2 regions of the Musicola paradisiaca NCPPB 2511 genome follow, and region 2 is predicted to be linked to the other one. Evidence: predicted binding sites of a transcription regulator. Region 2 holds the regulator's gene; the other holds the start of a gene.
What was found. The regulator PurR, encoded in region 2, represses purine synthesis genes. The targets are predictions, from matches to a motif close to CANGCAAACGTTTGCNTG.
Positions count from the first base shown of each region.

Region 1: the regulator PurR is predicted to act here: its motif matches at 2,163-2,180, upstream of purT (formate-dependent phosphoribosylglycinamide formyltransferase).

Region 1 is NZ_CM001857.1:2,489,234-2,493,450, reverse strand. Features, by position in the region: gene DPA2511_RS10955 (DMT family transporter) at 1-348, shown strand, start outside; gene DPA2511_RS10950 (DMT family transporter) at 350-826, shown strand; gene purT (formate-dependent phosphoribosylglycinamide formyltransferase) at 920-2,098, opposite strand; gene DPA2511_RS10940 (S9 family peptidase) at 2,436-4,217, shown strand, end outside.
Region 2 is NZ_CM001857.1:1,985,373-1,989,589, reverse strand. Features, by position in the region: gene DPA2511_RS08685 (C40 family peptidase) at 1-330, shown strand, start outside; gene cydH (cytochrome bd-I oxidase subunit CydH) at 478-567, opposite strand; gene purR (HTH-type transcriptional repressor PurR) at 940-1,965, shown strand; gene cfa (cyclopropane fatty acyl phospholipid synthase) at 2,298-3,449, shown strand; gene DPA2511_RS08665 (riboflavin synthase) at 3,597-4,217, opposite strand, start outside.

The DNA of each region.
Region 1 (4,217 bases), 500 kb from region 2:
TGGGTTGCTCATGGCATCGGTACGCTTGCTGCGGGCGTACTGTTGCGAGGATTGTGTTTTTTGGGGCAACAATCGGCTGTGTCGTCGGGCCAGCCTGCGCCCTGGTGGGCATGGTTAGGCGGCATTCCCGGCGCGATGACGGTTCTGCTGGCGGCCATCACCGTCAATAGCCCGTTGGCGCTGTCCGGATCGCTGGCGCTGATGTTGCTGGGGCAGATGCTGTTCGGTATGGCGACGGACGTGTGCGGCGGGTTCGGCATGGCTAAACGCCGGCTGACGCCGCGTGATGGCGGCGCATTGCTGTGCGTGTTGGCGGGGACGCTGCTGCTGATCATGGCGGGACGGTGACATGGCTATCATGATGATACTGGCGGTGCTTAACGGGGGATGCATCGCCTTGAGCCGGTTGTTGAATGGACGACTGGGTATGGCCCGAAGCGCGTTTTTTGCGTCGTTTTGGAATCATCTACTGGGGTTTTTATTCCTGACGCTGACGTTGTGTTTGTCCGGCGATCTGCGCAGCGCGGTGCCGAGCGGCGCCCCTGCCTTCGCCTGGTTGGGGGGCGTCATCGGCGCATTGTTTGTCGCCGTCAACAGCTACGTATTGCCGCGGTTGGGCGCGATGAAGGCCACGCTGCTGGTGATTGGCGGCCAAATGCTGACCGGTGTGTTGGCCGACGCATTCAGTCATGCGACGACGGCGCCGTGGGTGCAGATAGGGGGCGTCGTGCTGATTCTGGCGGGGCTGTTTCTCTCCAAAACGCCGGCGACAACGTCGGGTGAACATCGGCGGGAGCAACGACAGGTGTGGTGGTGGAAGCGCTAGGCGGCGCCTTTAATCACGGATGGCGTGGGTATCGCGCCACGGTTTCATGCGGTGGCACGGGCCGATAGCCATCACTAGCGGCCCGCTGCGGTATTAGCCGCTGACGTTGACGGCGGCAGCGACGGCTTTAGCCAGCGCGACGGCTGCGTCGGTGCTGTCGGCGACGGCGAGCGCCACGCCCATCCGGCGTTTGCCGGCGATGTCCGGTTTACCGAACAAACGGATTTGCGTATGCGGTTGCAGCGCCTGTTCAAGCCCCTGATAACGCACGTCGCTGCTGGTCAGTTCAGGGAGGATCACCGCAGAGGCCGACGGGCCGTACTGACGAATGGCGCCGATCGGCAGCCCAAGGAATGCGCGCACATGCAGCGCGAACTCGGACAGCTCCTGGGAAATCAGCGTAACCATGCCGGTATCGTGCGGGCGCGGCGACACTTCGCTGAAAATCACCTCATCGCCGCACACAAACAACTCCACGCCGAACAGGCCGTAACCGCCGAGCGCGCTGACCACCTTGCCGGCGATCGCTTTGGCGCGCTCCAGCGCCAGCGGGCTCATCTGCTGCGGCTGCCAGGACTCACGGTAGTCGCCATCTTCCTGCCGGTGGCCGATCGGGTCGCAAAAATGCAGGCCGTCGGCGGCATGGATAGTGAGCAGGGTGATTTCGACGTCGAATTTGACCACCCCTTCAACAATCACCTTGCCGCCGCCGGCACGGCCGCCTTCTTGCGCGTAGCGCCAGGCATTTTCAAGCTGATCGGCGCAGCGAATCAGGCTTTGCCCCTTGCCGGAAGAGCTCATCACCGGCTTGACGATGCAGGGATAACCCAGCTCGTCGGCGGCCTGACGAAACGCACGCTCATCGGCGGCGAAACGGTAGGTGGAGGTCGGCAAACCAAGGGTTTCAGCCGCCAGCCGCCGAATGCCTTCCCGGTTCATGGTCAGACGGGTAGCTTCGGCACAGGGCACCACTTTTTGCCCCTGTTGCTCCAGCGCCACCAGGGTTTCCGTGGCGATAGCTTCGATTTCAGGCACGATGTAGTCAGGGCGCTCCAGCGCCACCAGCTGCGTCAGCGCGTCGCCGTCCAGCATATTGATGACATGGCTGCGGTGGGCGACCTGCATGGCAGGCGCATCGGCGTAGCGATCGACCGCGATCACCTCAATCCCCAGACGTTGACACTCAATCGCCACTTCTTTTCCCAGCTCGCCCGAACCCAGCAGCATAACGCGGGTAGCGCCGGGGCGCAGGGCTGTTCCCATTGTTAACATAAGCCTGATACCTGATGGTGTTGTGAAAAAATCAAAACGGGTAATCCGAACCGCCCGAAGTATAAGCGAAAACGTTTGCGTGCGCATCCGCTCAGGAATCTGGCGCAAGCCTCGCGATACCGGCAGGACAAGTGCGGTGCCATAACCGGAGCAGAAACATCCGCCATCCGCTGGGATGCGTATCGTAAACGCGGAGTAGAACGGTTAAACAGCGGATAAAAAATGCGGAGCCGCTTCAGGAAAATCAACGGACAGCCCGGGCAGGCTGGATCCAGCGATTGATCCGTGGCACGCTTGCGCCCAATCCAAACCGGCGCGTCAGCACAGGAGTCCCCTCATGAAAGCCCCCATCGCCGAGAAACGTCCCCATGCTTTAACCCTGCACGGCGATACCCGTATCGATAACTATTACTGGATGCGTGATAACGATCGCGAAGACCCCGCCGTGTTGGCCTGGTTGCAGGAGGAGAATCGCTACAGCGAGCAGGTGATGGCGCCGTTCGCCGCCGTGCGGCAATCGCTGTATGACGAAATGGTGGCGCGCGTACCGCCGGCGGATTGGTTGGTGCCTTATGTGAAACGCGGCTACCGTTACCAAAGCCGGTTCGAGCCGGGTAAAGAGTACGCCATTCACCAACGTCAGCCGGAGTCGGAAAGCGACGCCTGGCAGATTTTGCTGGATGGCAACCAGCGGGCCGCAGGGCATGAATTTTATCAGTTGGGGGCGCTGGCCATCAGCCCGAACACCCGTCTGATGGCAGTGGCGGAGGATGTGCTGTCGCGCCGTCAGTACCGTGTCACGGTGCGCGATCTTGCCAGCGGCGAATGGCTGGCGGACACGTTGGAGAATGTCTCTTCCGCCGTCGAGTGGAGCGCGGATTCGCAGACGTTGTATTACGTTCGCAAGCATCCGCAGACGCTGTTGCCTTATCAGGTCTACCGTCACCGGCTGGGGGATGACCCGGCGCGGGATGTGCTGGTGTATGAAGAGGCGGACGATGCGTTCTATTTAAGCCTGGATAAAACCTTTTCCGAGCGCTATATCCTGATCTATCTCAGCAGCACCACCAGCACGGAAATCCTGCTGTTGGATGCGGACGACCCGCATGCGGTACCGCAGGTCTTTGTGCCCCGCCGGCCTGATCACGAGTACGAACTCGACCACCTTCACGATCGCTTCTATGTCCGCTCCAACCGCGGCGGCAAAACGTTTGGGCTGTATCGCGCCCTCGATGCCGGAGAGGATGCCTGGGAAACGCTGGTGCCGCCGCGGGCCGAGCGGGTGCTGGAAGGGTTCGTGCTGTTTGATGACTGGTATGTGCTGGAAGAGCGGGAACAGGGGTTGACGCATCTGCGTTATGTGAACTGGCAGACGGGGAGTGATCGGGCGATCGCCTTCAACGATCCGACATACGTCGCCTGGCTGACGTTTAATCCGACGCCCGAGACATCGCGGTTGCGCTATGGCTACTCGTCCATGACGACGCCGTCCACCGTGTATGAGCTGGATATGGCTACCGGCAACCAGCAGGTGTTGAAACAATCGGACGTCAAGGGGTTTAGCGCGGATGACTATTGCAGCGAGCGGTTGTGGATCGCCGCCCGCGACGGCGAGCCGATCCCGGTATCGCTGGTGTATCACCGTCAGCACTGTCAGTTGGGCAAAAATCCGTTGTTGGTTTACGGCTATGGCGCCTACGGCAGCAGTATGGATCCGGAGTTCAGCATCAGCCGGTTGAGTTTGCTGGATCGTGGTTTCGTCTTCGCGCTGGCGCATATTCGCGGCGGCGGCGAGTTGGGGCAGCGCTGGCATGACGGCGGGCGTCTGCTTAACAAGATGAATACGTTCACGGATTTCATCGATGTGACGCAGGCGCTGGTGGCGCAGGGGTATGGCGACGCCGGGCAGGTGTTCGCCATGGGCGGCAGTGCCGGCGGTTTACTGATGGGGGCGGTGGCCAATATGGCGCCGTCACTGTACCGGGGAATGGTGGCGCAGGTGCCGTTTGTGGATGTCGTGACCACCATGCTTGATGAGTCGATTCCGTTGACCACCGGGGAATATGACGAGTGGGGCAACCCCAATGAAGAAGCCAGCTATCGCTATATTCTCCAGTAC
Region 2 (4,217 bases):
CCGTCTGCCGGTTTTGATTGCAGCGGGTTGGTCTATTACGCCTACAAAGATCTGGTGAAAATCCCGATTCCGCGTACCGCCAACGAAATGTTTCATCTACGCGACGCCGCCCCCATCAAGAAGGCCGAACTGGAAAGCGGCGACCTGGTGTTTTTCCGTATCACTAACCGGGGAGCAGCGGATCACGTAGGGGTTTATCTGGGCAATGGCCGTTTTATTCAGTCGCCTCGCTCCGGTGCTGATATTAAAATCAGCAAGTTAAGCGAAGATTACTGGCAAGAGCATTATGTTGGCGCTCGCCGTGTCGTGACCCCAAAAACCATCCGTTAAGTCGCCTTCTGCAACCGTAAGACCATAAGCTCCTTTACTCGGGAGGTTTTTTAGAGAGACAAAAAAACCTCCCGCCGTAAAGCGAGAGGTTCTCAGAAAACACAAGCTCTGACTGCGGATACCGCTTATCAGACGCTTTTCACCGTATCAGTTAAGAACCGCAGTCAACCCCATAATAACGATGACGGTCAGTGAGACGAACGTCGTAAATAGCGACATTTTCAGATTGGTATCCATAGCACTCTCCTTTAATTCACTTTCGGGTCATCTTGATAATTAAGCTACCGAACATGCATCGGGAACAGTATAGTTCATGCGCTCTATAGCACGATGGCAGCATTATTACCGGATTACACAGAAAAAACCTGCTTATCTGTCACAGAGATAATATGAATTACCTCTTCCACTTTCCGCCCAGATCAGACAAAATCCGCAGTTTACCGAACACACTGCGTTTGCGTTGGTGAAGCGTCAGCCCTGCCCTTCAGGTATCTCTCGGCACTCTCCTTCTGAAATCCGACTTTTGTCCAGGCAAAAGCAGGATCCACGCAGGCAAACGATTAACAATATACTTACTGCTGTAACAAGTAGGTTCAGGAGTCATTCTGCATGGCAACGATCAAAGATGTGGCAAAACGTGCTGGCGTTTCGACCACAACCGTGTCTCACGTGATCAATAAAACACGTTTCGTCGCCGAAGAGACCAAAGCCGCAGTACGTGCGGCCATTAAAGAACTACATTATTCCCCCAGCGCCGTCGCACGCAGTTTGAAAGTCAACCATACAAAATCAATCGGGCTGTTGGCGACCTCCAGTGAAGCGCCGTACTTCGCCGAGATCATTGAAGCGGTGGAAAACAGCTGTTATGCCAAAGGCTATACGCTGGTGTTATGCAACTCCCACAATGAGTTGGATAAACAACGCGCGTACCTTTCCATGTTGGCGCAAAAACGTGTCGACGGGCTGCTGGTCATGTGTGCGGAATATCCACCAGCATTACTGACGATGTTGGCAGATTATCGTCATATCCCCATGGTAGTGATGGACTGGGGTGAAGCACACAGTGATTTCACCGATACCATCATCGACAACGCTTTTTCCGGCGGCTATATGGCCGGGCGGTATCTGATCGAACGAGGTCATCGCGATATCGGCGTCATTCCCGGGCCACAAGAACGAAATACAGGCAGCGGCCGTTATCTGGGTTTTCTCAAAGCACTGAAAGAGGCGGACATTCCCATCCGGGAAGAGTGGATAGTTCAGGGTGACTTCGAGCCGGAGTCCGGCTACCGGGCTATGCATCAGATTCTGGCGCAGAAACAACGCCCGACCGCCGTTTTCTGCGGCGGCGATATCATGGCAATGGGCGCCATCTGCGCCGCCGATGAGATTGGATTGCGCGTACCGCAGGATATTTCGGTGATCGGGTATGATAACGTCCGGCACTCCCGCTATTTCACGCCAGCGTTGACCACGATCCATCAACCTAAACAACGTTTGGGGCAGGCGGCATTCTCGATGCTGCTCGATCGCATCACCAGCAAACGAGAAGAATCGCAGATGATCGAAGTCCATCCAACGCTGATCGAGCGGCGCTCAGTTTCTGACGGCCCATTCCGGGATTACCGCCGTTAGTCAGATGACTTTCTTATTCAACGCCGATTTCTAAACCTTCAACACTGCTTCGCCCCAAGCGGGACTTGTCCACAGGACGAAGCAGTCATACACTTGTCATTGTCTTTCGCAACACTCGTAATCAAGAAAGATCGATCTTTTTCTATCCTGTCTATTGGTCGTCGCACTGTTCATCACGACCAGGGATAGATGCCCTTCGCACCGGCTTTTCTCTTATTTTCCTCTGAGAACATCAGAGGTAGACGATGGATTTTTTCCACCGATACCGTTACGGGTAAAATTGTCTACGTTGTTCCTTGTTCGACATCATTCTGACAAGGTAGGGAGAAGTTATGAGTTCATCTTATGTGGAGGAACTGGGTACTCCTGAATCATCCTGGTTCCAGATTATCAACGAAATGCTGTCGGTTGCCGGTATCACCGTCAACGGCTCTTGCCCGTTTGATATTCAGGTCAAAAATCCTGACTTATACAAGCGCATTCTGCGCGAAGGTTCGTTGGGATTGGGTGAAAGTTACATGGACGGCTGGTGGGAATGTGAGCGACTGGATATGTTTTTCCACCGCGTATTGCGGGCGGGGCTGGAGAACCGTCTGCCTGTCCGCTGGCGGGATACTCTCCGGATACTCACGGCGCGGCTGACCAACCTGCAATCCCGACGTCGCGCCTGGATCGTCGGCAAGGAGCATTATGACCTTGGCAATGATCTGTTCACCCAGATGTTAGATCCGTACATGCAATACTCCTGCGGCTACTGGAAACAAGCCGAAACGCTGGAGCAGGCTCAGCAAGACAAATTGCGCATGATCTGCGAAAAGCTACAACTACGCCAGGGAATGACACTGCTGGATATCGGTTGCGGCTGGGGCGGCCTCGCTGAATTCGCCGCACGCTATTACGGTGTTGCCGTGACTGGCGTAACCATCTCCCGCGAGCAACAAAAACTGGCGCAGCAACGCTGTCAGGATCTGGACGTCGATATTCAACTGCTGGATTATCGTGACCTCAATCACCAGTTTGATCGCATCGTTTCCGTCGGCATGTTCGAGCACGTAGGGCCGAAGAATTACGACACCTACTTCCACGTAGTCAGCCGCAATCTCAAGCCTAATGGATTGTTTTTGTTACATACCATCGGCGCCAATCAGACCGACCTGAAAGTCGACCCCTGGATTAACAAATACATATTTCCCAATGGCTGCCTGCCATCGGTGCGCCATATTGCGCAAACCAGCGAACCGTATCTGATTATGGAAGACTGGCACAGCTTCGGCGCTGATTATGATCGTACCCTGATGGCCTGGAATGAACGTTTCCAACAACATTGGTCAAAACTGTCTGGGCACTACCCCGCACGCTTTCACCGTATGTTCAGCTATTACCTGAATGCCTGTGCCGGTGCGTTTCGTGCACGCAATATTCAGCTCTGGCAAGTGCTGTTTAGCGTCTCTGGCGTGGAAGGTGGAATACGTGTGCCGCGTTAACGGCTGCTAGGAAAGGAAGAACAGACTGGCTATCCGGCACGGATAAAAAATACGGTGCGGCTATCTAGCTGCACCGTATTTTTTATTCAGGATGCGGAACAGGTTTCACCGTGCGGCATGACAAACGGTTCTGCCCACGGCTTTCGTTCAGGATCCTGCCTCGACGTCTGTGGTCACAGAAGTGTGTTGTGCCTGCTGGGCCAACACCCGCTCAACCGTATCGACAATCGCTTGCGTCTGCGGGTCGATTTCAATATTGATGCGATCGCCCAGACGCTTCCGCCCCAGCGTGGTGCGATTCAGCGTTTCCGGAATCAAATGTACGCAAAAGCGGTTGCGGGTGACTTCACCAATCGTCAGGCTAATGCCGTCAATACCGATAAACCCTTTATGCAACACATACTTCATGAGCGACGGATCCGACAGACGGAACCATATCTGATGATTGTTTTCTGATGTCAGGATTTTGACGACTTCCGCAGTGCATATGATATGGCCGGACATCACATGCCCCCCGACTTCATCACCGAATTTGGCTGCCCGCTCGACGTTAACGCTATCGCCTACACCCAGGTCGCCAAGATTGGTCAACCGCAACGTTTCCTTCATCAGATCGAAACTCACCTGCCCACCATCAATAGCCGTGACGGTCAAACAGACACCGTTATGGGCCACAGATGCGCCGGGCACCAACCCAGGCAACAGTTCCTCAGGCAGCGCCACCACATGGGTACGAAAATTCGCTTTTTCATCAATAGACACGACCGT